4 regions of the Janthinobacterium goodfellowi genome follow, and region 2 is predicted to be linked to each of the others. Evidence: predicted binding sites of a transcription regulator. Region 2 holds the regulator's gene; each other region holds the start of a gene.
What was found. Region 2 encodes sigma-54, which starts transcription at its own class of promoters, with help from an activator protein. Its sites were predicted from a motif close to TGGCANGNAANCTGCTTT; they were not measured.
Positions count from the first base shown of each region.

Region 1: the regulator sigma-54 is predicted to act here: its motif matches at 1,880-1,897, upstream of pedF (cytochrome c-550 PedF).
Region 3: the regulator sigma-54 is predicted to act here: its motif matches at 1,933-1,950, upstream of ACQ4WQ_RS19070 (PEP-CTERM sorting domain-containing protein).
Region 4: the regulator sigma-54 is predicted to act here: its motif matches at 1,241-1,258, upstream of ACQ4WQ_RS28135 (beta-propeller fold lactonase family protein).

Region 1 covers NZ_JBNYXN010000012.1:13,821-21,620, forward strand. The annotation lists gene ACQ4WQ_RS28140 (TonB-dependent receptor family protein) at 1-443, shown strand, start outside; gene ACQ4WQ_RS28145 (substrate-binding periplasmic protein) at 499-1,332, opposite strand; gene pedF (cytochrome c-550 PedF) at 1,358-1,843, opposite strand; gene rtcA (RNA 3'-terminal phosphate cyclase) at 1,975-2,994, opposite strand; gene ACQ4WQ_RS28160 (RtcB family protein) at 3,011-4,246, opposite strand; gene ACQ4WQ_RS28165 (RNA-binding protein) at 4,518-6,089, opposite strand; gene rtcR (RNA repair transcriptional activator RtcR) at 6,296-7,800, shown strand, end outside.
Region 2 covers NZ_JBNYXN010000003.1:194,844-202,643, forward strand. The annotation lists gene ACQ4WQ_RS13270 (enoyl-CoA hydratase/isomerase family protein) at 1-521, opposite strand, end outside; gene hpf (ribosome hibernation-promoting factor, HPF/YfiA family) at 779-1,138, opposite strand; gene ACQ4WQ_RS13280 (RNA polymerase factor sigma-54) at 1,208-2,686, opposite strand; gene lptB (LPS export ABC transporter ATP-binding protein) at 2,691-3,446, opposite strand; gene lptA (lipopolysaccharide transport periplasmic protein LptA) at 3,446-4,027, opposite strand; gene lptC (LPS export ABC transporter periplasmic protein LptC) at 4,053-4,664, opposite strand; gene ACQ4WQ_RS13300 (KdsC family phosphatase) at 4,707-5,240, opposite strand; gene ACQ4WQ_RS13305 (KpsF/GutQ family sugar-phosphate isomerase) at 5,240-6,274, opposite strand; gene ACQ4WQ_RS13310 (cation:proton antiporter domain-containing protein) at 6,359-7,800, shown strand, end outside.
Region 3 covers NZ_JBNYXN010000005.1:29,399-37,198, reverse strand. The annotation lists gene htpG (molecular chaperone HtpG) at 1-1,736, opposite strand, end outside; gene ACQ4WQ_RS19070 (PEP-CTERM sorting domain-containing protein) at 2,116-2,814, shown strand; gene ACQ4WQ_RS19065 (aminotransferase-like domain-containing protein) at 2,846-4,324, opposite strand; gene ACQ4WQ_RS19060 (DMT family transporter) at 4,459-5,370, shown strand; gene ACQ4WQ_RS19055 (aminotransferase-like domain-containing protein) at 5,547-6,740, shown strand; gene ACQ4WQ_RS19050 (diguanylate cyclase) at 7,032-7,800, shown strand, end outside.
Region 4 covers NZ_JBNYXN010000012.1:5,443-13,242, reverse strand. The annotation lists gene ACQ4WQ_RS28140 (TonB-dependent receptor family protein) at 1-1,118, opposite strand, end outside; gene ACQ4WQ_RS28135 (beta-propeller fold lactonase family protein) at 1,322-2,278, shown strand; gene adh (aldehyde dehydrogenase) at 2,532-4,052, shown strand; gene ACQ4WQ_RS28125 (DUF779 domain-containing protein) at 4,108-4,503, shown strand; gene ACQ4WQ_RS28120 (PQQ-dependent methanol/ethanol family dehydrogenase) at 4,557-6,293, shown strand; gene ACQ4WQ_RS28115 (porin) at 6,580-7,740, shown strand; gene ACQ4WQ_RS28110 (4Fe-4S binding protein) at 7,798-7,800, shown strand, end outside.

The sequences.
Region 1 (7,800 bases), on a different contig from region 2:
CGCTGGACTCCAGCTTGCCGTATGGTTTCACGACAAAAGTGGCGCTGACCAGCCTGCACGCAGTGTATGACCAGGCTTTTGGCAACGTGCGCGAAGGCAGCCGCTTGCCAGGCGTGCCCAGCGCCAACCTGTTCGCGGAACTGGCCTGGAAAGATACGCTCGACCGTTTTGGCGCAGCGCTGGAAAGCGTGGCCAGCAACCAGGTCTACGCGGAAGACAGCAACAGCGAAAAGCCGGCGCCCGGCTACACGGTCTTCAATGCGCGCTTCAATGCCAGGCAAAACGTGGGGAACTGGCGCTTCAAGGAGTTTGCCCGCCTGAACAATCTTTTTGACAAGACCTATGTGGGCTCCGTCATCGTCGGCGACAGCAACAAGCGCTACTATGAAGCGGCGCCGGGACGCAACTGGTTGCTGGGTGTCAGTGCCATGTATTCCTTCTAATTAAAAAGCCCGCGCATCGGAAGATACGCGGGCTTTTCAACTCAAGCAGGCTACTTCAGGGCCGTGCTTCCTTCACGCCATACTTCTCAAAGATGGTTTTCAATTCGCCGCTGGCCGTCATCTCGTTCATGGCCGCCTGCAGCAATTTCGCCACGTCGAGCTGTTGCTTGCTGACGGCCAGGCCCACAGCCCAGCCAGCACGCGGCAAGCGGGCGAACGCCACTTCGCTCAAGGGGAAAGCGGGATCGCTTTTCAGCACCGATTCGATTTCCGAACGGTTCGCCAGCACGGCATCGAGCTGGCCCGCCTGCAATTGCTGCAAGGCTTCGGCCGCCGTATCGAAGATGCGCACGTCGTCACGGTATTTGCCATTGTCTTCCCCCAGCATCAGCATGGCCGCGATCGACACTTTTTCCACGCCGATACGCTTGCCCGCCAGCGAGGCGACACCATCGAATTGCGGCACGGCTTGCGCGCTGCGCGCCAGGCGCACGGTTTCCACGTAGTAAGGCGCGAAGATCTCGACCTTGTCGTTATCCGCCATCAACTTCTTGTCGACCGGCACGTGCAGCATCACGTCGGCGGGACCATAGCCGAGGTAATGCCCCTTCCACACCATATTGCGCAAATCGTCATTGAGGTTTTCGCCGGCGGGAAATGGCAGCAAGCTCAGTTTTAAACCCAGCTTTTTCGCCAGCGCTTCGGCGATGTCGATATCGATGCCCGTGCCCTTGTCTGAAAACGGCGCGAACTCGTTATAGACGGCCACTTTCAGGCTGCCCGACTGCTGTACTTTCTGCCAGTCGGCGTGCGCCGGCGCGGCCGCGCACAGCGCCAGGCAGGCGAGCGAGAGCATCGCGCGCGCGCCCCGGAATTGAAATGAACGCATGGGACTCCTTCGTGATCAGTTCGACTTAATTCGATTCGCGGCGCGTTTCCAGATAGGTCTTGATGGCCCACATGGCTTCCTGGTTGAACACGCCCTCGAACGGCGGCATGTACACGGCGCCATTGCGTACTTTACCGTGGCGGATGGTGGTGAGGTAGTAATTGTCCGTTTCCTTATAGCACGCCTGTTTCTTTGTCTCATTCTTGATACCGAAGCAATCGCGGTCCAGCTGGCGCAAGTCCGGCGCGATGCCGCCTGAAATGGCTTCGATGCCGTGGCAGCGCGCGCAATTCTGGTTGTAGGCCGACGTGCCTACCGTCAAGGCCAGCTTGTTGCCCCGATACGGGTTTTGTTCGAGCCACTTGTCGCCCACCTTGGGCAAGCCCGTGGTGTCGACGCCTTGCGGCGTGACATTGCCGTGCGCATAGGCTTGCGGCAAGGTCAGCAGGGAGGTGAGGGCAACGGCGCCGGCGGCGGCCACGCCGAGCAGGGTACGGATGGAATAGGTCATGCTGGTCTCCTTGGTTTTTTTAGTGAATATCCAAGAAGAGCAAATGCCATGCCATGCGTATATGCCCCACGGCCGGCCACCCATGTATCAATTTGGAACAGCTGCAACAGTGACCTGTGTCACCGCACGCGTCAGGCGGCGGCAACCGTGCAGATGCTGGCCCGCTCCTGCTGTTCGAAAGTGATACGCACGGGTAAAAACCGGGAAATCACCTCGGCATTCGTCAGCGCATGCTGCGACACCTTGCTGCAACTGAAGACACCGCCGCCCGCCAGCGCCATCGGCAGCAAGAGCTGGTCGGCCAGGTGCTCGCCCACGGCCGCGTCCGTCTTGAGATAGGCGCGCACCTCGTTCAACATGCGCTTGGCCACAGATTCGGCCAGCAAGGACTTTTCGCCAAAGGAAGTAAACACTTCCGTGACGTGTTCGTGCTCCAGGGTCAGCAACAGGACATTGCCCGGTCCCTGGTCCGCCGGCAAGCCGACGATGCGCAGCTGTTTGCCGCTCCAGCCCATGCCGCCGGCAACACGCTCGAGCTCGCGCTGCGCCACGTTCACGGGCACGCCAGCCACCATGCTTTCCGCAAAACCGGCCTGCCGTTCGCCGCGTTGCAACAAGGCAATGGGCAGCAAGCGCGGGCACGGTTGCACGGTAGCAATCACTTCGCCGCCGCCCGCGGGGTGAAAGCCATAGCGTTGCAGCGCGATCTCCACATCGGCGCCCATCTGCCCCAGGATGCGGCCATACGCGCGCTGCAGGAAATGCACGGGCGGCGCCATGGCATTGTGCGTGCCGCCACTGATGCGCACGGTAGACGGCCCATCCGCATGCAGCAGGGCCGGCAGCAAGGTTTGCAAGACCAGGGTGCAGCTGCCGGCGCTGCCGATGGCAAAACGGTAATCGCCACCGCGCACGGGCCCGGGCACGAACTCCAGGCTAGCTGCGCGCAGCGCCACCGGCGTCGTGCGCGCCCCGCAAATGGCGGCTGCCGCCTGCACGGCCACCAGATGCTGGCGCAGCAAGCCGGGCTTGTCCCGCCCCGCGCGAATGTTAATCAGCCGGAACGGTTGCCCCGTGATCATCGACAGGCTCAGCGCCGAACGTAAAATCTGCCCGCCGCCTTCACCTTGCGCTCCATCTATTTCTATCATCTCTGCTTTCTCTCTTTTAACCTTTGACGCAAACGACCTGCTTCAGAATATGCACAACATCGACCAGTTCGCGCTGCGCCAGCATCACCGCATCGATATCCTTGTAGGCCATTGGAATTTCATCGATCACGTTTTCATCCTTGCGGCACTCCACGCCTTGCGTGGCGCGGATCTGGTCGTCCAGGTTGAAGCGCCGCTTCGCTTCCGTGCGGCTCATCGTGCGTCCCGCACCGTGGCTGCAGCTATGGAAACTGTCCGCATTGCCTTTACCGCGCACGATAAAACTCTTGGCGCCCATGGAGCCCGGAATGATCCCCAGCTCGCCCGCGCGGGCCGACACGGCCCCCTTGCGCGTGATCAATACATCCTTGCCGAAGTGGTGCTCCTTCTGCACATAGTTATGGTGGCAGTTGACGGCCTCCACATGCGTCTGGAACGGTTTATGGATGACCGTGCGCACGGCAGCGATCAGGTTTTGCATCATCACTTCGCGGTTATTGCGGGCGAAACGCTGGGCCCAACCCACCGCTTCCACATAATCGTCGTAATGCTGCGTGCCTTCGGCCAGATAGGCCAGATCCTGGTCGGGCAGGTTGATGAAGTGGGTGCGCATATCCTGCTTGGCCAGTTCGATGAAATGCGTGCCGATGGCATTGCCCACGCCGCGCGAACCGGAATGCAGCATGAACCATACGGAACCCTGTTCATCGAGGCAGACTTCGACGAAGTGGTTACCGCTGCCCAGCGTTCCCAGGTGGCGATAATTATTCGTATTTTTCAGCTTCGGCGTTTTCAGGCAGATCGCATCGAATTCGTCCTTCAATTGCAGCCAGGCCGCATCGACCACCGATGGCGGGGTATGCCAGGAACCTTCATCGCGGCCGCGGTGGCCGCGCGTCTTCGGCGACATCCCGTGCGGAATAGCGCGCTCGATGGCGCTGCGCAGCGGTCCCAGGTTATCGGGCAAGTCGTTCGCCGTCAACGTGGTCTTCGCCGCCATCATGCCGCAACCGATATCCACGCCCACCGCCGCCGGAATCACCGCGCCCAGGGTAGGGATCACGCTGCCGATGGTCGACCCTTTGCCCAGGTGGACGTCGGGCATGACGGCGATGTGCTTATAGATGAACGGCAGGGTCGCCGTGTTGCGCAATTGTTTTTTGGCCGCTTCTTCGACAGGCACGCCACGCGTCCACATCTTCACGGGACGGCTGCCTTCGGTATGCAGGACTTCGTATTCTTCGTTTTTCATCGCTATTCTCTTCTTCTATTGTATAGGGGGTGATGACAAGGGTTGGTGAAACGTTGCCGACGCATCGGCCCAGGATGTAGTTCCACCGGCATTCATCAGTACGACAACCCGACAAGGCGGGACAGGATTTTCTGGCGGCGTACTGCGCACGCCAGGCCGGTTTGACGCGGCTGATCGATGTAATCCTGTCGGCATTCGGGGTACTGCAGCGCATGACAAGTCTGGACAGGACGTCTCTTATGTAGTCTTGTCCGCATTCATGCGCTTTACTTCAACAAGCTGGTGCCGCGATATCGATGCCGGCGATTTCTCCCGCCCAGTGGGCCGGGTCCAGCTGGCCGGCGGCAAAGGCGGCGATGATCCTGAAGACGTCGTCAGAAAAACCGCCAATATTCAGGATATCCTCACGCTCCATCGCCTGCGTCGTGGCATGCGGCGAAATATCGATGCACACCAGTTTCGCCTGCGGATTGCGCAGCTTGAAGACATTCCACTGTCCCATCGTCGCCGTGGCGCCGCTGCGCTTTGCGTCGATCCACGATTCGTTATCGGATACATAGATCACCAGGTCCGCCAGCTCCTGCTTGCTGTTCATCCGCAGCAGGGGCGCGCTGCAATTGGTGCCGCCACCGCCGATGGCCGCCAGCCTGGCCGCATTCGCCATCACGCTGCCGTCCGCGCCAAGTGCGCACTGCACCACGTTGTGCTCGAACGGCAGCACCACAGCGTCCGGATTCTTGCGCAACATGGCTGCCGCCACCAGGGCAGCGACGTCGATGCAGCGCACGTTCGAGGTGGCGCTGCCGCGAAAACCGCTGACGGGCGAGGCCATCGAGCCGGAAACGTCAGGACACACTACCACCTTGCCGGCAATCCGCGGCACGTTCGCCAGCGATATTTCCAGCGCCTGTTCCAGCGCATCGCGCACGACGTCCGGCACGTTCTCGCCGGCCGCCATGTACGCCGACATCAGCTGGTACGGAAACACCCGTGCCCGGCCAATCGCCTCAGGATCGCGCAGCTTGGCCGCGATCAGTTCCGGCATGCCGGCTATCGCGTACACGCCGTGGCGGGCAAAGGTATTCAGATTCATGCGCACCATCTGCCAGCTGCCCTGGCGCGCGATCTGCGCCCAGGAGTGCGCGCTCAAGGGCAGCGCCGTCAGCATCTGGAACGGCACCTCCGGTATCGCTTGCGAGGTATCTGCCTTGTAGGCCTCGAACGCGGCCAGCGCCGGCGGCAAGGCATCGCGTTTATATTCCTTGCCGATCAGCCAGGCAAAGAATGCCTCCCGCCACGCTGCCAGCGGTTTTGGATGCACCATCTTCACCACGTCGGCCAGCGACGGCGCATTGCCCACGGCGGCGGCAAGCAAGGCCTGTTCCGAAGCGGTGTTCAGCCATGCCTGCACGAGCTTTTTCGGACGCGATCCCAGCGACTTGCGGCCCACGGCGCCCGAACGCACGATCTGCACGAAGTTGCGCAGCATCTTGCCGTTGTTAATCACGCGCTGGAAGGTCTGCGTAAATTCCGCAGCGCCCTGCCCCGCCAGCACGGCCACCAGCAAGGCCGGCATGTCTTTCATGTAGCCGCGTTCGCGGCAGTACACGGCCGTTTGTGCGATGAAGGCTGGTTCGACCGCCTGGCACAGTTCCAGTACCGTCGCCAGCTGCGCTTCGGCGCTGGCATAAAACGTCGTGTTCAGGCAACCGGTGGCCGCATATTGCGCCAGCTGATGGCGTGGCGTCAGCGCATAGGCTGGCGCGCCTTCGGCATTGCGCGCCAGCGCCGAAGGCAAGGTCGCGGTCTGTTGTGCGCTCTGGAATAAGTGGGCGTTGGCCATTTTTCGTTCCTCTCTGCTCTCTACGTTTATCTCGTTGCTACCTCCTCTATTGCAAACGCTGTGCCAGCTTTAATAATTCCGCCGAAAATAAATGTAAGTCATTGATTTTATTTAATAATATTCTTATACATACTTTGTATTGAAAATAGCCCAGAGAATGCGATTTCGAATACAATTATCTTTTAAGATAAATTTTTATCCAATATATGCAAGCAAAACGCACTGTCGTCATCGGCTTTCTCGGCACGCAGCTCGACAATGGCAGGGGAGCCGCCCGCTGGGAAAAGTGGCGCCCCAGCGTCGCCCTGACCCAGCATGAAGACAAGATCATCGACCGCTTCGAGCTGCTATACGCCGGCGAGCAGTTTGCCAGCCTGGTGCGCCAGGTATCGCAGGATATCGCCAGCGTCTCGCCTGAAACCAGGCTGGAGGCCCATGAACTGCCCATCAGCGATGCCTGGGATTTTGAAGACGTGTACGGCGCGCTCTACGATTTTGCCAACAACTACGCCTTCGATCCGGACAAGGAGGAGTACTGGATCCACATCACCACCGGCAGCCACGTCACGCAAATCTGCATGTTCCTGATGACGGAAGCCCGCTATTTTCCGGGCCGCCTGGTGCAAACGTCGCCACCGAAGCGGCAGGCCGCCGGCAATCCGGGTAGCTACACGCTGATCGACCTCGATCTGTCGCGCTACGACCAGATCGCCCAGCGTTTTACGCGCGAGCAGGCAGCGGGCGTGGCCTTCCTGAAGTCCGGCATCGCCACGCGCAATGCAAAGTTCAACGGCATGATCGAGGAAATCGAGCGCGTCGCCATCAAGTCCAGGGCGCCGATGCTGCTGATGGGCCCAACGGGCGCGGGCAAATCCTTCCTTGCGCGCCGCGTGTATGAACTGAAAAAATCGCGCCACCAGATCGACGGCAAATTCATTGACCTCAATTGCGCCACCCTGCACGGCGACGGTGCCGCGTCCACCCTGTTCGGCCATATCAAGGGCGCCTTCACGGGGGCGGGTTCCGACCGTCCCGGCTTGCTGCGCAGCGCGCACAAGGGCTTGCTGTTTCTCGATGAAATCGGAGAACTGGGACTCGATGAACAGGCGATGCTGCTGAAAGCCATCGAAGAGAAGCGCTTTTTCCCCGTCGGCGCCGACACGGAGGTGCAAAGCGACTTCCAACTGATCGCCGGCACCAACCGCGACCTGGGCAAGGAGGTGGTGTCCGGCCGCTTCCGCGAAGACCTGTATGCGCGCATCAATCTGTGGACCTATGAATTACCGGGCCTGGCGCAGCGGCCGGAAGACATCGAACCGAACCTGGAATACCTGCTGGCTCAATATGGTGCCGAAACGGGCGAACGCGTGCGCTTCAACAAGGAGGCACGCGAGCATTTCTTGCGCTTTGCCACCTTGCCCACCTCCGCATGGAAGGGAAATTTCCGCGACCTGTCCGCCGCCGTCACGCGTCTTGCCACCTTGTCAGAAGCGGGCCGCATCACGGATAGCGTGGTAGACGAAGAGATCAGGCGCCTGAACCGGATGTGGCGGCACCATGGTGGACGGAGCGATAGTCCGGAAGTGGATCTGGCAGCGATCATGGGAGAGCAGGCGGCAGCCCAACTCGACCTGTTCGATGCGCTGCAGCTGCAGGCAGTCATCCAGGTATGCCGGCAGTCGAACAATATGTCCGATGCCGGCCGTACCCT
Region 2 (7,800 bases):
AAGCCCGTCAAGCCCAGGTACAGGCCCAGCTGGCCGGCCAGGCGGGACAAAAAGTAACTGCCGCCCACGTCGGGGAACAGGCCGATATTGACTTCCGGCATGGCCATGCGCGTGCGGCCCGTGACGATGCGCAGGCGGTTGCCGGGCCCCGCTTGCGCCACGCCCATGCCGCCGCCCATCACCACGCCATCCATGACGGCGATATACGGTTTCGGATAAAAATGGATCAAATGATTTAAAGCGTATTCTTCCGTAAAGAAATCTTCCAGCAGGGCGCTGCCGCCCTGGGGCGTGGCCAGGCCCGCATCGTAAAAGAAACGGATGTCGCCGCCCGCGCACAGGGCTTTTTCGCTGCTGGAGCGGATCACGACGGCATCCACCTGAGGGTCGTCGCGCCAGGCCAGCAAGGCCGCGCTCAGGGCCCGCACCATCTCCAGGGACAGGGAATTCAATGCTTTCGGACGGTCGAGCACGATGTGGCCCGTGCGGTGGCGGATGGAGGTCTGGACGAAGTCGCTCATGGCAGGCAGGAAAGAAGTGAAAGTGCCAACATTTTAGCGCCTGCGCGGGGAACATTGCGTTCGACAGCTACGGGCGCAAAAAAGGGCGCAATGTGCGCCCTTAGTTGATCACAACCGGTTGAAAGTCGCAGGCCGTAGAACACGTGGAAAAACCGTAGCGAGCGGATGTGAGTTGTGGCTGAGAAGCGGAGCTGTGCATATGCACAGTGAGCATCGGAGGCCGCAAATCGCGACGCGCAGTAGGTTTTTGGGTGTTCTTAGGCGGCGGCGAATTCTTCTTCCGAGTTGTCTGGCAGATGTTTGATCGCCTCTTTACCGTGCCCTTGCACTTTGGTTTTGTATTTCATCACTTGCCTATCGAGCTTGTCGATCAGGGCATCGATCGCGGCATACAGGTCTTGCGCCAGGCTTTCCACATAGACGGTTTTGCCACTCAGACGCAGGTTGACTTCGGCCTTTTGACGTTTTTCTTTCTCTTTGAGGTTATCCACGGTCAGAATCACGGCGATATCGATGACTTGATCGAAATGACGTTTCACGCGCTCCAGCTTCGTTTGTACGTATTCACGGATGGCTGGTGTCACTTCGAGATGATGTCCGCTGATGGTGAGATTCATACACACTCCTAAAGATGATCGGGTTCGTGCGGTCCATCCTATCCGGCCCGCAGAGGAACCGAAAAAAACTTACAAACACTTACGCAGGCTCACTGGCGGAATTTTCAACGCTTCCCGGTATTTGGCAACAGTACGTCGCGCAATCACCATGCCTTGTTCCCCCAGCATGTCCGCAATCTTACTGTCGGATAAAGGATTTTTAGGGTCTTCTGCTCCTGTCAGTTGCACGATCAATGCCCGTATCGCCGTCGATGACGCTTCGCCCCCCGCTTCGGTGGCGACGTGGCTACCAAAGAAATATTTCAACTCGAACATGCCGTGCGGGGTCAGCATGTACTTTTGAGTTGTTACCCGCGAGATAGTACTCTCGTGTAAACCCAGTGTATCAGCTATTTCACGGAGCACAAGGGGGCGCATGGCAACGGCTCCATGCGAGAAAAAGTTCTTTTGTCTTTCTACTATCGCCTGCGCCACGCGCAGGATCGTGTCGAAGCGCTGGCGCATATTCTTGATCAGCCACTTGGCTTCCTGCAACTGTGCGCCCATGGCGCCCTCGCCCTTGCCCTGCTTGAGCAAGTTGGCGTACATGGCGTTGACGCGCAGGCGCGGCATGACGTCGTTGTTCAGGGTGACTTGCCAGCCATTGCGCGCGCGCTTGACGACGACGTCGGGCACCACGTAATCGGACACGTCCGAGGCGAACACGGCGCCCGGGTGCGGATTGCACTGGCGAATCACCGTCTGCGCCTCGCGCAAGTCTTCATCGTCGCAATCGAGGGCTTTTTTCAGCTTGTTGAAATCGCGCTGGGCAAACCAGGCCAGGTGCTTTTCCACGATGACGAGGGCCATGCGCCGCGTCACCATGGCGACGTGCGGCAAGCGCTTGATCTGCAGCGCCAGGCATTCGGACGCGTTGCGCGCACCCACGCCGGGCGGATCGAAACTTTGCAGCAGCGACAAGGCCGTGCGCATCTCGTCGGCGTCGATTTCCAGCTCTTCCGGCAGGCGCGCCAGGATGTCGTCGAGCGACTCTTCCAGGTAGCCATTGTCGTCGAGCGCGTCGATGATCAGCTCGACCAGCGCGCGGTCGCGCAACTCGAGCACCGTCACGCGCATCTGCTCCATCAGGTGTTCGCGCAGGGTGCAGTGATGGGCCTCCAATTGCGGACGGGAATCTTCGTCGTCGGGCGCCTTGCCCCGGCTCGCCTCGCTCCAGTCGCTGTCGCCGCCATCCGCGGCGGCCGGGCCTTCGCCCGCCTCGCCGTCAAACGTTTCCGCTTCGGCCGGCGCCGCGGGCGCCTCCTGGCCTGGCGGCTGGGGCGGCGCTTCGGCCGGCGCGGCCGTGGAACTCAGGGCGCCGTCGGACAGCAGGCGCAGCGAACGGTCGAGCGGGTCGTCGAGGCGCTCGAGCAGAGGGTTGTCCGTCAGCAACTGCTCGAGTTCCTGGTGCAGTTCCAGGGTCGACAATTGCAACAGGCGTATCGATTGCTGCAACTGCGGCGTCAGTGCCAGATGCTGCGAAGTGCGCAGCTGCAATGATTGTTTCATTGGCTCACATGCGGAAGTGTTCGCCCAGATAGACCCGGCGTACCGACTCGTTCGCGATGATGTCGTCGGGGCGTCCCGACGCCAGCACCGAGCCCTGGTTGATGATGTAGGCACGGTCGCAAATACCCAGCGTCTCGCGCACATTATGATCGGTGATCAGCACGCCGATATTGCGCTCCTTCAAGAAACGCACGATGCGCTGGATCTCGATCACGGCGATCGGATCGACGCCGGCGAACGGCTCGTCGAGCAGCACGAAACGGGGATCGGTGGCCAGCGCGCGGGCGATTTCCACGCGGCGGCGCTCGCCGCCAGACAGGGACAGGGCCTGGTTCTCGCGCAGCTTTTCGATCTGCAGGTCGGCCAGCAGTTTGTCCAGGCGTTCCTCGATCTCGGCCTTCTTCAGCGGGCGGCCTTCGACGGTCTGGATTTCCAGCACGGCGCGGATATTGTCTTCCACCGTCAGCTTGCGGAACACGGACGCTTCCTGCGGCAGATAGGACAGGCCCATCTGCGCGCGGCGGTGGATGGGCAGGCTGGAAATATCCACGCCGCTGATGTCGATGCTGCCGCCGTCCGACGGCACCAGGCCGACGATCATGTAGAACGAGGTGGTCTTGCCGGCGCCGTTCGGGCCCAGCAGTCCCACCACTTCGCCGCATTCGACTTGCAGCGAGACATCATGCACGACTTGCCGCTTGCCATAGGTTTTCTGCAGCCCGCGAACGATCAGGGTGCTGCCGCAACGAGTATTGTCCATTATTTCGTTCCTGGCGCAGGCGTGGCCGGCGCTTTCTCCGCCGCGGGCGCCTTGGTCTTCGGCTGGATCACCATGCGCACGCTGCCGCCGTCGGGGGTGCTGGTGCCGCTGTTGGAATTTTCCATCGCAAACACTTCCTTGCGGCTGTCATACGAGATGAAGGCGCCATTGGCCACGTCGGTCACTTTCGTGCCTTCCAGGCGCGTCAGCTTGGCCCTGGTAAACAGTTTCACCACTTCCGTCTTGTTGTCGTATTCCACGCGCTCCGCTTCGCCTTCGACCCACAGGTCGCCCGCGCCATCGCGCTTCTGGCGGAAGGTGGCCAGCTTGCCGGGATCGGCCCAGAAAGTAATGAACTGGTAGCCTTGCGGGTCTTCCGTGATCAGGGCCCGGCCCGCCTTCATGGTCAGGGTGCCTTTCACCAGCACGACATCGCCCGTCAGGGTACGAATCTGCTTGACGTCATCGACGTGGCCGCTGCGCGCCGTGATGACGGCTTCCTTCTCGGAATCGGCCTTCTCGGCATGCGCCACGCCCATGATGGCCAGAGAAAATACGCTCAACAGCAAGATGTTCTTCATAGTATGGTTTCCTTGTTTCATTCTGTCATTTTGCCGCCGCGGCCGGACGCGGTTTCGGCGGGAGGACCATGCGCAGCGCATTCTGCACTTCCACCACGCCGGTGGCGTTATTGGCCTTCATGCCGATGCCATTGATGCGCGAGGCGCCCGTCAGGATATCGACAGGCACGTCCGTTTCCATTCTTTCCTCGTCCGGGAACACCGTCAGCGCTTCCGTCTTCACCGTCAGGTTCTGCGCCTTCGGACTGGCCACGCGGTCGATGACGACCTTGCGGTGCAGTTGCAGCCGGGTGTTGTCCTGGTCGATATGCGCCAGTTCCGCATTCATGTTCAGCGGCGGCATGCCCGGCGTGAGCTTGCGCACGAAGGGCTGGTCGATATCGGACGAATCGTCGAGCGGATAATGCGTGAGCTTGGTGCCCGACACGATATAGCTGGGCTTACCCGTCAAGTCCATGCGCACCAGGCTGAAATTGGTGATGAAATAGTCGGGCTCATCCAGATGCTTGCTGGCGGTAATGTCCTGGGCATTCTTGTTCATCACTTCGAGCAGCCAGAAGCTGCCCAGTGCGACGACGACCGCGCCCAGCACGGTAAAAATCATGCGCCAGCGATGGGCGCCTCCTGGCTTACGCATAGGGCTTCACTCTTTCAAATGTCACTGGCGGCAAGGCGCGCCTCACTCCAGGAACGGCGCCATGACGCGCGCATAGTTGTCCTGGGCGCGCAGCAGGAATTCGCAGATCTCGCGCACCGCGCCGCGGCCGCCGCCGGCCTGCGTCACATGGTGCGCCAGGCCCAGCGCTTCCGGACGCCCGCCCGGCACGCTGACGGCAAAGCCCACGCGGCGCAGGATGGGCGCATCGATGACGTCGTCGCCGATGTAGCCGCACTGTTCTTCCGTCAAGCCCGTCAGCGCCAGCAGTTCGCGAAACGGCGTCAGCTTGTCGTGACCGCCCTGGTGCACATGGGTAATGCCCAGGTCTTGCGCGCGGCGCGCCGTGATGGCCGAGCGGCGCGCGCTGATGATGGCCGTCTGCACGCCCGATTCCTGCAGCAGCTTGATGCCCAGGCCATCATACACATTAAACGTTTTCATCATTTCGCCGTCCGGGCCGAAATGCAGGCTGCCGTCGGTGAGCACGCCGTCGACGTCAAAGATCATCAGTTTGACCTTGGCCGCGCGCGCCAGGTTGTCCGCTACGCTCTCCATCAGATCACCTTCGCTTGCGTCAGATCATGGATATGCAGCGCGCCCACCAGCTTGCCGTCGGCATCGACGACCAGCATCTGGTTGATGCGGAACTGTTCCATCACGGCCACGGCATCGACGGCCAGGCGTTCGGGCGCGATGCTGCGCGGCTGCGCATGCATGACGTCGCGGATCGCCACTTGCGTGAAATCCTGCACGCGCTCGAACATGCGGCGCAAATCGCCATCCGTAAACACGCCCACGGGGCGGTTGTCCGCATCGACGACGGCCGTCATGCCCATGCCCTTCTTCGTCATTTCTTCCAGCGCCTGCAGCAGCGAGGCTTCCACGGGCACCTTCGGCACCCGTTCGCCGCTGCGCATGACGTCATGCACGTGCGTGAGCAGGCGGCGGCCCAGGGCGCCGCCTGGGTGCGAGCGGGCGAAATCTTCTTCCTTGAAGCCGCGCAAGTCGAGCAAGGCCACGGCGATCGCGTCGCCCAGGGCCAGGGTGACGGTGGTGCTAGCCGTCGGCGCCAGATTCAGCGGACAGGCTTCTTTCTCAACAGAAATATCCAGATGCACGTCGGCCAGCTGGGCCAGGCTGGAGTTCGGCTTGCCCGTCATGGAAATGAGCACGCCGCCCATGCGCTTGACGACGGGCATGATGGCCATCAGTTCGGACGATTCGCCCGAATACGAGATGGCAATGAAAGCATCGTCCGAGGTGACCATGCCCAGGTCGCCATGGGCCGCTTCGGCCGGATGCACGAACAGGGCCGGCGTGCCGGTGGAAGCGAGGGTGGCGGCGATCTTGCGCGCGATGTGGCCCGACTTGCCGATGCCGGAGACGACGACACGCCCCTTACACTGCAGCAACAGCGCTACGGCGCGGCCCACGCTGTCGTCCGTGGCCAGGCGCGCGTGCAGCGCAACGATGGCGTCGGACTCGATCTGCAAGGTGGTGCGGGCCAGCGCGACGGCGCGCTCGGTCGTCGCTTGCATGTCAATTCGATCAAAAGCTTTCAGCATTGTTTTTTCATGGGTTACACTCATGCCCAAAGTATAAACGAATTAGGAAAGCAAAAAACTTGCCAGTCACAACAAACAACGATTTCCATTGACCGCACCGGGCAACCCATGTTTTCCTCGCTTGAACTGACCCTGATGTTACTCGGCAGCGCCGTGCTGGGCGTGGTCGCTTTCAGAATGTTGCATTTGCCGCCCATGCTGGGTTACCTGGCCGTCGGCATCGTCATCGGCCCCCATGCGCTGGGGCTGGCGGCGGAAAACGAAGCCAGCCACACCCTGGCCGAGTTCGGCGTCGTCTTCCTGATGTTTTCCATCGGGCTCGAATTTTCTCTGCCCAAGTTCCTCGCCATGCGGCGCATCGTCTTCGGCCTTGGCATGGCGCAGGTGGCCACCACCATCGTCGCCACCGTGGTCTTCGGCTGGTTCGTCGGGCGCTACCTGTCCGCCTATATCCACCTGAGCTGGCAAGCCGCGTTCGCCCTGGGCGGCGCGCTGGCCATGTCATCGACGGCCATCGTCTCGAAAATGCTCACGGAGCGGCTGGAACTGGAAAGCGAACACGGCCGCAAGATCATCGGCATTCTGCTGTTCCAGGACCTGGCCGTGGTGCCCCTGCTGATCCTCATTCCCGCCCTCACGCGCGATTCGGACAACCTGGCCGAAACCCTGGCCTGGGCCGGCGGCAAGGCCCTGGCCGTGCTGATCTTGCTCTTGTTCATAGGCCAGAAGATGGTGCGCGGCTGGCTGACCATCGTCGCCAAGCGCCGCTCGCAGGAATTGTTCATGCTCAACCTGCTGCTGATCACGCTGGGCGCGGCCTGGATCACGGAGCGGGCCGGGCTGTCGCTGGCCCTGGGCGCGTTTGTTGCCGGCATGCTCATTTCTGAGACGGAATTCAAGCATCAGGTGGAAGAGGATATCAAACCCTTCCGCGACGTGCTGCTGGGCCTGTTCTTCATCACCGTCGGCATGCTGCTCAATATCCGCGTGGTGCTCGATAACTGGTGGCTGGTCCTGCTGCTGCTGTGCGGCCCCGTGCTGCTGAAATTCGCCCTGATCGCGGGCCTGGCCCGGCTGTTCGGGTCCAGCAACGGCGTGGCCTTGCGCACGGGGCTGGGACTGGCGCAGGCGGGCGAATTCGGCTTCGTGCTGCTGAATCTGGCGGGCGGCATCAAGCTGATGGACCCGTTCGTCGTGCAGGTGGTGCTGGCCTCGATGGTGCTGTCGATGCTGGTGGCGCCCTTCCTCATCGCCAAGTCCGACGCCATCGTCATGAAACTGGCGGCCAACGACTGGATGATGCAATCTTTGGCGCTGACCAAGATCGCCACGCGCACGATGGCTTCGCAGAAACACGTGCTGATCGCCGGCTTCGGGCGCAGCGGGCAAAGCCTGGCCACCCTGCTGGCGGAGGAAAAGATCGAATACCACGCGCTGGACCTGGACCCGGAACGGGTGCAGGAAGCGCAGCTGGCCGGCGCCCACGTCTCGTATGGCGACGCGGGCCGGCGCGAAAGCCTGGTGGCGGCCGGTATCTACCGGGCCAGCGC
Region 3 (7,800 bases), on a different contig from region 2:
AAGATCGGCTTCGATTCCGGCGCGCTCTGACCTGCCGCCTTCAGCATGCGCAGCAGGTTGCCCGACAATTCGTTTTCATCGGCCACCAGGCAGGCTGGCGAATCGGTCAGACGGAACGTCACGCGCACGTCCTTGGCCTTGTCAGCCAGCACGGTCTTCATCTTGCCCACCAGGTCGGCGTACGAGGTTTCCGTTTCTTCGTGCTCTTTCTTTTCCGCTTCGTCTTCCAGCGCGCCCAGGTCCAGGCCGCCCTTGGCCACGGAGACCAGTTCCTTGCCTTCGAAATCCTGCAGGAAGGACAGCATCCATTCATCGACGCGATCCGTCAGCAGCAGCACTTCGACGCCCTTCTTGCGGAAGATTTCCAGGTGCGGGCTGTTTTTCGCTGCGGCGTAGTTGTCGGCCGTGACGTAATAGATCTTGTCCTGGCCTTCCTTCATGCGCGCCACGTAGTCGGCGAACGAGGTGACTTGCTCGTCGCTGTCGTTGGCCGTCGAGGCAAAGCGCAGCAGCTTGGCCAGGCGTTCCTTGTTGGCCGCGTCCTCGCCGATGCCCTCTTTCAGCACCTGGCCGAATTCCTTCCAGAAGACGGCGTACTTGTCCTTCTTGTCCTGCTCGTCCGCGTTCGCCAGTTCTTCCAGCATGCCCAGCACGCGCTTGGTCGAGCCTTCGCGGATGACCTTGACGTCGCGCGACTCCTGCAGGATTTCGCGCGATACGTTCAGCGGCAAATCGGCAGAGTCGATCACCCCGCGCACGAAGCGCAGGTAGGTCGGCATCAGCTGCTCGGCATCGTCCATGATGAAGACGCGCTTGACGTACAGCTTGATGCCGCCGCGCTTGTTGCGGTCCCACATGTCGAACGGCGCCTTGGCCGGAATGTACAGCAGCTGCGTGTATTCGCTGCGGCCTTCCACGCGGTTGTGCGTGTGCGTCAGCGGCGACTGGAAGTCGTGCGACACGTGCTTGTAGAATTCGTCGTACTGTTCCGGCGTGATGTCGGCCTTGTTGCGGGCCCACAGGGCGCTGGCCTGGTTGACGGTTTCGAATTCGTCTTTCAGGACGGTTTCTTTTTTCTCGTCGTCCCACTCTTCCTTCTGCATCACGATCGGCAGCGAGATATGGTCCGAGTATTTGCGGATGATGGACTTGATCTTCCAGCTCGACAGCAATTCGTCCTCGCCTTCGCGCAGGTGCAGGATGATGTCCGTGCCGCGCGACGGCTTGTCGATCGATTCGATGCTGTAATCGCCTTCGCCCGCCGACTCCCAGCGCACGCCTTCGGAAGCGTCCACGCCGGCGCGGCGCGTTTCGACGGTGATCTTGTCGGCGACGATGAAGCCGGAATAGAAGCCCACGCCGAACTGGCCGATCAGGGCCGCGTCCTGCTGCTGGTCGCCCGACAGCTTGCCGAAGAATTCCTTGGTGCCCGACTTGGCGATGGTGCCCAGGTGCGAGATCGCCTCGTCACGGGTCATGCCGATGCCGTTGTCGGAAATGGTGATGGTGCGCGCATCCTTGTCGAAGCTGACCTTGATCTTCAATTCGTGATCGTTGCCATACAGGGCGTCGTTATCGATCGCTTCGAAGCGCAATTTGTCGGCCGCGTCGGACGCGTTCGAGATCAATTCGCGCAGGAAGATTTCCTTGTTCGAGTACAGGGAATGGATCATCAGGTGCAGCATTTGCTTCACTTCGGTCTGAAAACCCAGGGTTTGCTTTTCGGAGACAGCCATTTTTACCTCATAGTCTTGTGGATGGGACGGATTTGATGAAGTTGGGGATTATATAAGCGATTTCAAGGCGTCTTTGCAGCAATGTGCGGGTGGGGTGGTTGCAGCGTGCACCGACGCCCGTCGGCCGGTGTGACGGAGGTCATAGCAAAGTCGATAACAAAACAACCTCATCAATTGAGCGGCTTGCAAGCAGCATCGGCATTAATATTGATTTTCTATTATCAAACAGGAGGAGACCGTCGTGAAACGCCTATCCATGCTGTCCGTTCGCACCTGCACGCCGCCGTCCATGGCGGACTCCCGCCGCACACCGACAACGGCGCCCGCGGTTCCCGAAAAGTCCGTCACTGCGCATCAGTGCAAGACCATGATGCAGGCCATGCGGACCGGGATCTTGGCTGGCCTGCTGGCACTGCCCGTCATGGCCCAGGCGACCGTCATCGAATTCAGCGTGAGCGGCATCGTCGCCCAGGGGGTGGACGAACTGCACCTGTTCTCCGACTACGGGGAATCGCTGGTCGGCAAGCCATATACGATGAAATTCCTGCTCGATACGGCCACGCTCGCAGAGAGCCAATCCGGCAACATCCATGGCGCCAGTAACTCGACCAATGGCGCCCCCGTGTATTTTTCCGGCGAGATCACGATGGGCAGCCGCCGTTACAACTGGACTCTCGATCCAAACGGCTACGCCAGCATGTATTTGCTACCGACAAGCAATATCATGATGCAGAGTTCCGGTGGCTACGGCTTCGGGCAATACAAGGTGTCGTCCATGCTCGACGTGTCCACCGGCGGCTCGACACCTTATTTTGACACCGCGGAGTTTGAACAGCGCATCGAATTCAAGGATTTCGTCGACCCCTGGGGCTACAGTTCAGAATTCCAGCTGACGTATACCGCGCCGCGCTATCCGGACGACCATGGCGCTTACGTCGCCAAGACCAATTTTGTCGGCACCGGCACCTACGCCCTGTGGCAAGTACGCGAGGTGCCGGAACCGGGACAAGTCGGCATGCTGCTGGCCGGCGCGGCCCTGCTGACAGCCGTGGCGCGCCGGGAGCGCCGCCGCGCCTGAGCATCGGGCGGCCGCTGCGCGCAATCAGGCGCTATCTCGCCGGCTTGTTCAGAGCGGATGGGACGGCGCCGCCCGCCTGACCCAGCGCACGCGCGAAAAAATCCCAGATCCGCTCGTCCTGCACCGTGGCCAGGTTCAGGCGCATGCAGGTCGACGGCAGCTGGCGCGGCGAAAACAGGCTGCCCGGCCCCAGCACCAGGCCTTCGGCCAGCGCCTTTTCGGCCAGCACATTGGTGTCGCAGCCCGCGTCGGCCCAGATGAACATGCCGGCCGGTGCGGGATCGAAGCGCAGGCCGGCCCGCTCGGCGCGGCGGTACGTGCCCTCGCGCACCTTGTCGAGCCGCGCGCGCAGCCGCTCCGCGTGTTTGCGGTACAGGCCTTGCGAGAGGATTTTATATACGACCCGCTCGCCGATGTCGCTGGTGGTCAGGGTGGCCAGCATCTTGCGGTCGGCCAGCCGCTGCGCCCATTCAGGCGAGGTGGCGATGAAGCCCACGCGCAGGTTGGCCGACAGGCTCTTGGAAAAGCCGCCCAGGTAAATCACGCGGCGCAACTGGTCCAGCGCGGCCAGGCGGGTGGCTGCCTGCACCGCGCCGCCCGGGTGCATGTCGCAATAAATGTCATCCTCGACGATGAGGAAATCGTGCTGTTCGGCCAGGCGCAGCACCTGGAAAGCCTTGGCGGCCGACAGCGACGTCGAGCTGGGGTTGTGCAGCACCGAATTGATCACGTACAGCTTGGGGCGGTGCAGCGCCGCCAGCTCGGCCAGCACGGCGATATCGGGGCCGTCTTTCAAGCGCGGGATGCCGATGACGTTCATGCCCATGGCGGCAAAGGCGCCGAACATCAGCCAATACGCGGGATCGTCGACGAAAATGGTGTCGCCGGGGCGGGCAAACTCGCGCGCCACCAGGTCCAGCGCCTGCATCACGCCCACCGTGGTGACGATCTGTTCGGGCGGACAGGCGATTTCCAGGCCCGCCAGTTTCAGCTGCAACTGCTGGCGCAGCGGCAAAAAACCCTGCGGCGAGCCGTAACCGAGCAGCAGGCTGCCCGGCTGGCGGCTGACATCGCGCAAGGCGCGCGCCACCAGCTCGCCATCGAGCCACTCGGCCGGCAGCATGCCGGTGCCGGGCGCGGGGATGGCCGGCGTCTGGCGGAACATGTTACGGATCAGCCACACCACGTCCATCGGCTGCGCCGCCGCGTCCTGCGCGCCGGCGGGCGGCGCCGGCGTGTTCAGCGGCGAGCGTTCGCGCACGAAAAAGCCGGCGCCGCGCCGCGATTCGAGGTAGCCGCGCGCCACCAGCTTGTCGTAGCTGGCCACCACCGTGGCGCACGAGACGTTCAGGCTGGCGGCGGCCTGGCGGATCGAGGGCATGCGCGCGCCGCCGCGCAGCAGCTTGTCGTCGATGCGCGCCGCCAGCGAACGCGCGATCTGGTCGATCAGGGTTTCGCCCGAGGCGCGCGACAGCAAAGGCAGGGACGGTGAGGCGGGTGTATTGCTCATATGACCATGACAGTATGTGAAATTATGCGTTGAAGTGTATTTGTACTGTATTGCTATTCACCTCTAGGATAGCAGTACGGGGCGGATTGATCCACCCCGCTTTATTTACCCATGCCACCCGTACCAGGACAGCCATGCCATCGCCCGCCACCACCTCCCCCACTTCTCCCCTGCGGCTCGGCGCCGACCGCAAAGGCATGCTGCTGGGCTTGACAGCCGTCGCCCTCTTCAGCCTGACCCTGCCGTTTACGCGCCTGGCGGTGGCCGAACTCGACCCTACCTTTGTCGCCCTGGGCCGCGCCCTGGTGGCCGCCGGCCTGGCCGGCCTGTGGCTGTGGCAGCAGCGCGCGCCGTTGCCGCGCCGCGAACAATGGCTGCCGCTGGCGTTCGTGTCGCTGGGCTGCGTGCTGGGCTTCCCCTGGCTGACGTCGATCGCCATGCGCAGCCTGCCCGCCTCGCACGGCGCCGTGCTGGTCGGCATTTTGCCGCTGGCCACCGCCGTGTTTGCCGTGCTGCGCGGCAAGGAACGCCCTTCCCCCGGCTTCTGGCTGATGGCCCTGCTCGGCACGGCGCTGGTGGTGGCGTTCGCGCTGCGCCAGGGCGGCGGCAGCTTCCACCTGGCCGACTGGCTGATCTTTGCCGCCGTGCTGCTGGCTGCGCTCGGCTATGCCGAAGGCGGACGCCTGGCGCAAGCCATGCCGGGCCAGCACGTGATTTCCTGGGCCCTGCTGCTGGCCCTGCCTTTTGTCCTGCCCGTGGTGCTGTGGAACGCGTGGCCGCAGCGCGCGCTGATGGCGCAGGCCGGCGCCGCCGCCTGGCTGGGCTTTGCCTATATTTCCGTGTTTTCCATGTTTATCGGCTTTTTCTTTTGGTACCGGGGCATGGCGCTGGGCGGCGTGGCCCGCGTGGGACAGACGCAGCTGCTGCAACCCTTCCTCACCCTGGTGGGCGCGGCCGTGCTGCTGAACGAGCCATTGACGGGCGAAAGCCTGCTGTTTGCCGGCGCCGTGATCGCCGTCGTGGCCATCGGACGCAAGCTGAAGTAAGGTTCCCTGACGCCCATTTGCAACGCCGTTGCGCGTGCGGATGGGCACGGCGGCGTGCAAGCCGTACAATACCGCAGCACCATGGCGACGCCTATCCGGCGCCGCTTGCGCACGCACCGCCACAAGCGGGCCAACAAATCCAGCCGGCGCAGCTCGGCATCTTCTGTGAGACTCGTATGAAAATTGAAAATCCGAATCCGATCCAATGGCGCTTTGCCGAACGCGCGGAACAGCTGCAAAGCTCGTTCATCCGCGAAATCCTGAAGATCACGCAGCGTCCCGAGATCATCTCGTTTGCCGGCGGCCTGCCCTCGCCCGCCACCTTCCCCGTGGAAGAAATGAAGACCGCCTTCGACAAGGTCCTGTCGAACAATGGCAAGGTAGCCCTGCAATACGGCCCCACCGACGGCTACCTGCCGCTGCGCCAGTGGATCGCCGACTCGCTCTCCGGCAATGGCAGCACCATCCTGCCCGAACAGGTGCTGATGACGTCCGGCTCGCAGCAGGCGCTGGACTTGCTGGGCAAGGTCCTGATCGACGAAGGCAGCAAGGTATTGGTGGAAACCCCCAGCTACCTGGGTGCCCTGCAGGCGTTTTCCGTCTACCGTCCCGAATTCGTGTCCGTCGATACCGATGACGAAGGCCTGGTGCCGTCGTCGATCGATCCCGTCGCCGATGGCGCGCGCCTGTTGTACGCGCTGCCGAACTTCCAGAACCCGACGGGCCGCAGCCTGTCCGTGGCGCGCCGCGTGGAACTGGTGGAAACCTGCGCCCGCCACGGCCTGCCGCTGATCGAGGATGATCCGTACGGCGCCCTGAGCTACAGCGGCGAGCCGTATCCGAAGATGATCAACATGAATCCGGACGGCGTCATCTACATGGGCTCCTTCTCGAAAGTGCTCACGCCCGGCATCCGCCTCGGCTACGTGGTGGCGCCGATGCCGCTGGTGCGCCGCCTGGAACTGGCCAAGCAGGCCGCCGACCTGCACACCTCGCAGCTGACGCAGATGGTCGTGCATGAAGTGATCAAGGATGGCTTCCTGGAGCGGCATATCCCCAGCATCCGCAGCCTGTACGGCAACCAGTGCCAGGCCATGCTGTCGGCGCTGGAAGAGCACTTCCCGGCCGGCGTCACCTGGACGAAGCCGGAAGGCGGCATGTTCATCTGGGTCACCCTGCCGAAACATATCGATGCGATGAAACTGCTCGATGAAGCCATCGCCAACAAGGTCGCCTTCGTGCCGGGCGCGCCGTTCTACGCGAACACGCCGGACACGCACACCTTGCGCCTGTCGTTCGTGACGGTGCCGCCGGAACGCATCCGCGAAGGCATCGCCATCCTGGGCAAACTGATCGCCGCAAAAATGTAACCCGCCTCTTCACGCCCCGCAGCTGCGGGGCGTGTCCCAGCTGCCCCCTGCACCGCCGGGCACGCGTCTTTTCCGCCCAAAAACCGCTTTCACGATAGCAACTGCGTGTATTTATTTTTAAAAATAGCATAAAAATAATACTTTCCCGCCTCGTGCAGCATCGATTTTTTCACCCAAAAAATTAGCAAGGCGGTATGATTTGATCGCTGTATCAGATTTGAATCCGCTCAGCATCACCGAAAGTGCAGCAAATGCTGGCAGCGCAGAGTACATCCGAGAAGGCCGGTAGCAATGAGTTCAGGCAGTGTGGGGCATTCCCAGCGGCAAGAAGCCGCGATTTTGATTGTCGACGATGCGCCGGCCAACCTTGAGCTGCTGCGCAAGCTGATGAGCGAACAGGGTTATCAAACCTATGTCGCCACGTCCGGCGAACGGGCGCTGGCGATCGCCCAGCGTGCCCAGCCCGACCTGATCCTGCTCGACGTACTGATGCCGGACATGGACGGCATCGAGACGTGCCGCCGCCTCAAGCAGCACCCGCTGACGCAGCGCATCCCCGTCATCTTCATGAGCGCCAAGACGGAAACGGAAGACGTGGTGGCCGGCTTCGACTGCGGCGCCGTCGATTACATCAGCAAGCCGCTGCGCATGGCCGAAGTGTGCGCGCGCGTGCGCGCCCAGCTGCAAATCCGCAGCAACAATGAGACCCAGCAGGAACAGGCCGAGCGCCTGCGCACCATCGTCAATAACATGGCCGAGGGCTTGCTGATCATCGAGGCCGACGGGCGCATCCAGTACACCAATCCGGCCTGCGACCATTACCTGGGCTACCGCGAAAACGAACTGGCCGGGCGTTCCATCGGCGAACTGCTCAGCCCCCTGGTGACGCAGGAATACCTCGATTACTTCGCCATGCACGCGGCCAATCCGGAAAAAGCGCACAACCACGGCACGCGCGAAGTGGCGATCCGCCACCGCAACGGCGCGGCGCTGAGCATGGACCTGACGCTGACGCCCATGTATCTGCGCCAGCCCCTGTATATCGGCCTGCTGCACGACA
Region 4 (7,800 bases), on a different contig from region 2:
GTGGTGCTCAGCTTGCCGCCCGCCAGCTGGTTCACGTGCAGCCAGTTGGTGTCGATGCCGTAGAACTCACGCTGGAAGTCGACCACGCCGCCCGAATGGCTGGCCGGTGCCTGGAAACCCTTGGTGAATGCCTGGTACTGGATCACGTCGCGGTTGCCGCCGTAGGCCGTCACGTGCAGGCGGTCTTCGCCAAACGACTGCTCGTAGGTGGCGCCGATTTGCTGGTGGTCGATGCTCTTGCGCGTGTTGTAGCGCTCGGCCAGGGTGCGCTTCGGGTTTTGCGTATCGGTGGCGTCGATTTCGCCGGCGCGCGGGTCGCGGGCGAAAGTGGCCCAGGTGGCGCCCAGCGGATCTTGCGTGTTGCCCTGGTGCAGGCTGTTGGCGACGATGGTCAGCTTGCTGTCCGCATTCGGCTTGACGGTGATCTTGCCGAACGCCTGTTCGCGCGTGGCGGCGCTGTGGTCGCGGAAACCGTCCGTGCGGAAGCGGGAGCCGTCGAGCACGTAGCCGATGCCGCCAGCCTGGCCTTGCGCCGACAAGTCCACCTTGCTGGTGCCGTAGCTGCCGCCCGTCACGTTCAGTTCGACGGACGGGGGATTTTGCCCCTCCTTGGAAAACAGCTGGATCACGCCGCCCGAATGGTTGCCGTAGATGGCGGAAAACGGCCCGCGCAGCACTTCGATGCGCTCGGCCGTATCGAGATTGAAGGTGGCGGCCTGGCCTTGCCCATTGGGCATGCTGGCGGGAATGCCATCGCTGATCAGCTTGACGCCGCGCACGCCGAAGGCCGAGCGGGCGCCAAAGCCGCGCGACGAGATTTGCAAGTCTTGCGCGTAATTCTGGCGGTTTTGCACGACCAGGCCCGGCACGGCGGCCAGCGCTTCCGAGGCATTGACGCGGATTTGGCCGTCCTGGATGCGGGCGCTGTCGATGACATCGATCGAGGCCGGCACTTCCTGGCTCGGGTGGGCGATGCGGCTGCCGCTGATGACCACCGTATCCATGAGTTGCCCGGCGGCCAAGTCAGCGGGCTCGGCGGCAAAGACGTGGGGGGCGAGGGTGGCGCTGCCGGCGACAAACAGGCTGGCGATGGTGTTCAGGCGGAAACGATGCTGCATGCGGATTCTCCAATGTGAATAAAAGCCTGCTTGAGCGCGTGCGCGGCGCAGGTCTGCATAGTTGTATCAAGCAATATGCCTGCCATGTCTCCATTGGTGGGCGGAAATTATACGCGTGTCAGTGGCACGGCGTTTGCATGCAGCAATTATCAGAGGCGCCGCTACCGCGCGCTTTTCCTGTGTTTTTCATTGAAAAGGTGATTATGCCCAACTTCTTCTCGCGCTTGCGCCAGGTGTGCTGGCTGCTGCCCGCGCTTGCCAGTACTGCCCTCCAGGCCGCTCCGTTTGCCTATGTCCCCAATGAAAAATCGGGCACCGTGAGCGTGATCGACACGGCGACCGACCAGGTGGTGCGCCGGATCGCGGCAGGCAAGCGTCCGCGCGGCATTGCCGCCGATCCCGCCGGACGACAGTTGTTTGTCACGGACGCGGCCAGCAGCGCCTTGCTGCTGATCGATAACGTGACCGGCACGCCCGTGCGCACGGTGGCGCTGGGCAAGTCGCCCGAAGGCGTCAGCGCTTCCCTGGACGGTCATTACGTGGCCGTGGCCGTCGAGGAAAACAATAGCGTGGCCTTGCTCGATGGCCAGACGGGCGCCTTGCTCGCCGATATCAAGGTGCAGGGACGCAACCCGGAACATGCCGTCTTCAGCCCCGATGGGCGCTGGCTGCTGGTCAGCGCGGAAGAGGCCGAGCAAGTCGACGTCATCGACGTGGCGCAACGCCGTCAGGTGGCGTCCGTCGCCGTGGGACTGCGTCCGCGCGGTATCGGTTTCAGTCCCGACTCGGGCCGCGCCTACGTGGCGTGCGAACTGGTCAATGCCGTCTATGTCATTGACATGGCCGCGCGCAAGGCGATTGCCACCATTCCAGCAGGCAAGAATGCCAATGGCATCGTGGTCCATCCCGGCGGCAAGCATGTATATGTCTCGAACGGCATCGACGGCACGGTAATGGTGATCGATACGGCCAGCAACCAGGTCACGGCGACCATTCCCGTCGGCAAGCGCCCGTGGAACATGGCTATCACCCCCGATGGCGCCAAGCTGTACGTGGCCAATGGCCGCTCGAACAGCGTTTCCGTCATCGATACGGCCAGCGCGCGCAAGGTGGCCGATATTGCCGTCGGTGAATTGCCATGGGGTGTGGTGATTCGGTAGCGGTACAGGAACAGGTGTTCCAGTCTGGTACACCTGTTCCATTGTGCAGCGGCGATGGCGTGCTACGGCAGCAATTGAACCCGCCGATATCGCCACCAGGCCCTTGCAACAGAGGTAAAACCCGCTAAGTTGGGTAGGGGGATGGCGAGCTGGCACGGCATTTGCGGAAGACTCCGTGTACTCACCCCATCTGTACCAGGACGTTTGATTTTAATTAAGTAATTCCATTCTAATTAACCCGATAGAGGACGACATGAATCTCGCAGACATCAGCAAACTGGGCGTAGCCAATCCCTTCAAACAACGCTATGACAATTACATCGGCGGCAAATTCGTTGCCCCGGTAAAAGGTGAATACTTTCCTAACATCACGCCGATCACCGGCTTGCCGTTTTGCGAAATCGCCCGTTCCACGACGGAAGACGTTGAGCTGGCGCTGGACGCCGCGCATGCCGCCAAGGAGGCCTGGGGCAAGACGTCGCCTGCCGAGCGGGCCAATATCCTGAACCGCATCGCCGACCGCATCGAACAGAACCTGAGCCTGATCGCCACGGCGGAAACCATCGATAACGGCAAGCCGATCCGCGAAACGATGAATGCGGACATTCCCCTGGCCATCGACCATTTCCGTTATTTTGCCGGCTGCATCCGCGCGCAGGAAGGTTCCGTTGCGCAAATCGACGCGGAAACCTATGCCTACCACTACCATGAGCCGCTGGGCGTCGTGGGCCAGATCATCCCGTGGAATTTCCCGATACTGATGGCCGTGTGGAAACTGGCGCCAGCCCTGGCCGCCGGCAATTGCGTCGTCCTGAAACCGGCCGAGCAGACGCCGGCGTCCATCATGGTATTGATCGAGCTGATCGGCGACTTGCTGCCGCCGGGCGTGTTGAACATCATCAACGGTTTCGGCCTGGAAGCGGGCAAGCCGCTGGCGTCGAGCAAGCGCATCGCCAAGATCGCCTTTACGGGCGAAACGGGCACGGGCCGCCTGATCATGGGTTACGCCGCGCAAAACCTGATTCCCGTCACCCTGGAGCTGGGCGGCAAGTCGCCGAACATCTTCTTTGAAGACGTGATGGATGCGGACGACGAGTATTTCGACAAATGCCTGGAAGGCTTTGCGATGTTTGCGCTGAATCAAGGCGAGGTATGCACCTGCCCATCGCGCGTGCTGATCCAGGAATCGATCTACGAGAAATTCATCGAACGGGCCCTGAAACGCGTGGCCGCCATCAAGCAGGGCAATCCGCTCGATGCTTCCACCATGATCGGCGCGCAGGCGTCGCAGGAACAGCTGGAAAAAATTCTGTCCTACCTCGACATCGGCCGCCAGGAAGGCGCGCAAGTGCTAGCCGGCGGCGAGCGCCACACGCAGGCGGGCGACTTGGAAGGCGGCTATTACGTGCGTCCGACCGTGTTCAAGGGCAACAACAAGATGCGCATCTTCCAGGAAGAAATTTTCGGACCGGTCGTGTCCGTGACCACCTTCAAGGATGAGGCCGACGCGCTGGCGATCGCCAACGATACCTTGTATGGCCTGGGCGCCGGCCTGTGGACGCGCGACGGTTCGCGCGCCTTCCGCATGGGCCGCGCCATCCAGGCGGGTCGCGTGTGGACCAATTGCTACCACCTGTATCCAGCCCACGCCGCGTTCGGCGGCTACAAGCAATCGGGTATCGGCCGCGAAAACCACAAGATGATGCTCGACCACTACCAGCAAACGAAGAACTTGCTGGTGAGCTATAGCCCGAAAGCGCTGGGCTTCTTCTAAACCGGCAACAGGCGCCGCGCCCGTAGTCCAGGCGCGGCGCGCAGAAAGGGATGCCATGAGTGCAGCAATTGCCAGGGTGGTCGCCACCGATGCGGCGCTGGAAATGATGGACAAGTTGCGCCAGCGTCACGGCCCGCTGATGTTTTTCCAATCCGGTGGCTGCTGCGACGGCAGTGCGCCCATGTGCTACGCGCTGGGCGAGTTCGATGTCAGCGATACCGACATTTATCTCGGCAATTTGAATGGCACACCGTTCTACATGGGACTCGAGCAATTCGAGTACTGGGAGCATACCCAGTTGATTATCGATGTGGTCGATGGCAATGGCGGCATGTTTTCACTCGACAACGGCACGGGCAAGCGCTTTTTGACGCGTTCGCGCCTGTTCACCGATGAAGAGTGTGCGCTGTTGCATGCCCAGCCGCATGAGCACGACAGAAAAAGTACCTGAGAGTTACACACATACTAATAAAACAGAGGGAGATGATTGTGCAGAAAAAAATCATGGGGATACTCATCGGTTTGGGTTTGGCATCGCTGGCCCAGGCGGCCGACGTGGGTAATGTCACCACCGCCATGCTCGACAGCACGGCAAAAAATCCATCCAGCGTGCTGTCGTTCGGCATGGGCACGCAGGGTCAGCGCTATTCGCCGTTGACGCAGATCAATGACAAGACCGTGGCCAAGCTGGTGCCGGCCTGGTCGTTCTCGTTCGGCGGCGAAAAACAGCGGGGCCAGGAATCGCAGCCCTTGATTCATAACGGCAAGATGTTCGTCACGGCATCGTATTCGCGCATCTTTGCCGTCGACTTGAAAACGGGCGCCAAACTGTGGAAATATGAGCATCGCTTGCCGGACGGCATCATGCCCTGCTGCGACGTGGTCAACCGCGGTGCCGCCCTGTACGGCAACCTGGTGATCTTCGGCACGCTCGACGCCTACCTGGTGGCGCTGGACCAGAACACGGGCAAGATCGTCTGGAAGGAGAAAGTCGACGACTATGCGGCCGGTTACTCGATGACGGCGGCGCCGCTGATCGCCGAAGGCTTGCTGCTGACGGGCGTGTCGGGCGGCGAATTCGGTATCGTGGGCCGGGTCGAGGCGCGCAACCCGATGACGGGCGACCTCGTGTGGAGCCGTCCGACGGTGGAAGGCCATATGGGCCACCGCTACGACAAGGATGGCAAGGCCATCGATAACGGCGTATCCGGCACCGTGAACAAGACCTGGCCGGGCGACCTGTGGAAAACGGGCGGCGCCTCGACCTGGATGGGCGGCACCTACGATCCGCAAACCAAGCTCGCGTATTTCGGCACCGGTAACCCGGCGCCGTGGAACAGCCATTTGCGTCCCGGCGACAATCTGTACTCGTCGTCCACCGTGGCGCTGGACGTGAAAACGGGGCAGATCAAGTGGGCGTACCAGAATACGCCGAACGATGCCTGGGATTTCGATGGCGCCAACGAGTTCGTCACCTTCGACATGGATGGCAAGCGCTACGGTGGCAAGGCCGACCGCAACGGTTTCTTCTACGTCATCGACGCCAATACGGGCAAGCTGCAGAATGCCTTTCCGTTCGTCAAGAAAATCACCTGGGCCAGCAGCATCGACCTGAAGACGGGCCGGCCGAACTTCATTCCCGCCGGCCGCCCTGGCGACCCGACCAAGGGAGAGGAAGGCAAGAAGGGCACGACCGTGTTTGCCGCCCCCGCTTTCCTCGGGGCAAAAAACCAGATGCCGATGGCGTACTCGCCGCAGACCAAGCTGTTCTACGTTCCCGCAAATGAATGGGGCATGGACATCTGGAACGAGCCGATCAGCTACAAGAAGGGCGGCGCCTTCCTCGGCGCCGGTTTCACCATCAAGCCTTTGTTTGACGACTACATCGGCGCCATGCGCGCCGTCGATCCGAAGACGGGCAAGATCGTCTGGGAAATCAAGAACAACGCGCCGCTGTGGGGCGGCGTGATGAGTACGGCCGGCAACCTGGTGTTCTACGGCACGCCGGAAGGCTTCCTGAAAGCCGTCGACGCGAAGACGGGCAAGGAGCTGTGGAAATTCCAGACGGGCTCCGGCGTCGTGGCGCCGCCCGTCACCTGGCAGGATGGCGACACGCAATACGTGGCCGTCGTTTCCGGCTGGGGCGGCGCCGTGCCGCTGTGGGGCGGCGAAGTGGCGAAGAAGGTCAACTTCCTGGAACAGGGCGGGTCCGTGTGGGTCTTCAAACTGGCATCGAAGTAACGGGGTGAAACGCCCGGGCACTCGGATGGGTGTCTCCCTGTCCGCCGGGCGTTTTCTTTTTGCTGACGGCCCAGGCCGTCAGTTTTTTGTTTACGCAGTTGCGCGATCAGCGTGCTGGCGGTCAAAAAAGGAACACCGTGCGGGGCGATTGATCCGCTGCTGCACACGTCAAACACGTCATTTCTCTTTCTCCCTCTGAGCCGTTCTGGGCACGCTTATTGCGAAAGCTTGAGGTACATCAATCACTGGTGTGCACACTAAAAACAGAGAAGAAAGAGGAGACGCAATGAACACATTGAGCAAGCTGGGGAGCGTGGGTGTCATGACAATCGCAGCGATGGGGCAGGCGCAAGCCGTCGACATCAAGGCGGGCGACTGGACCGTGTCGGTGGGCGGCATCGTCAACGCCTATTACACGCAAGTATCGTGTTCCGGCGATGCGGTGGGCGGGCTGGCGCTGGGTGGCCAGGCGCTCGGTTGCGGCGGAGAAAAGGACCGCACCACCATCGGCAACGGCTTGCTGCCGAACGGCTTGATCACCTCGGCAAGCTCGCGGCTGGGCGAGTACGACGTGAAAGCCTTGATCGGCATCTACAACTCGACGGCCACCGACAGCGCCATCAGCCAGAACAGCGTGGTCGATGTGCGCCAGGCCTTCTTTACGTTTGGCAATGCGGAAATGGGCACCTTCAAGCTGGGCCGCGACTATGGCATCTTCGGCGCGAACGCGATCCTGTCCGACATGACCTTGCTGGGCTCGGGCGCACCGGTGCAGGCCACGCAACGGGGCCGGGTGACCCTGGGCCATATCGGCGCCGGCTATACCTATCTGGGCAACTATGGCCAGATCATGTACAGCACGCCGAAGTCGGGCGGCTTTGGTGCCGACGTGGCGCTGGTCAGCCCCGTTTCCGATACGCCCATCGTTGCAGGCTCGACCTATTCCTCAAAGTCGAGTCCGCAAGTGCAGGCGCAAGTGACGTATGCGCAGGACGGCTTGAAAGCCTGGCTCGGCGTGAAGTCGCAAAAGTTCACGTCGAAAACACCGGGTGTCGATGATCTGACCATGCGCGGCGTGGAAGTGGGCGGCTCCTACCAGATGGGGTCGGCTGGCGTGCTGCTCAACTTCCAGGGCGGCAAGGGACTGGGTATCTTGTCCGATGCGGACCAGGGCGATACGAAGTCGAAGAACTGGCTGCTGCAAGGCACGTATAAAACGACGGACAAGCTGAAGCTGGGCTTGTCTTACGGCATCAGCAAGAACGACGACAACACGGCCGGCACGGGCGGCTTGAAGTCGAACGCCAACCTGACCCTGGGCGCGTACTACTCGCTCAACAGCGCGATCACCCTGGTAGGCGAGCTTGGCCAGACGCGCTCGAAAGGCTTTACGGGCGGCGAAGCGAAGATGAATGGCGTGTCCCTGGGCGGCATTATTTTCTTCTAACCAATCAATGCGGCGCCGGAAGCTGCGGCGCCGCACGGAGTGCAATGCATGCGGATAATG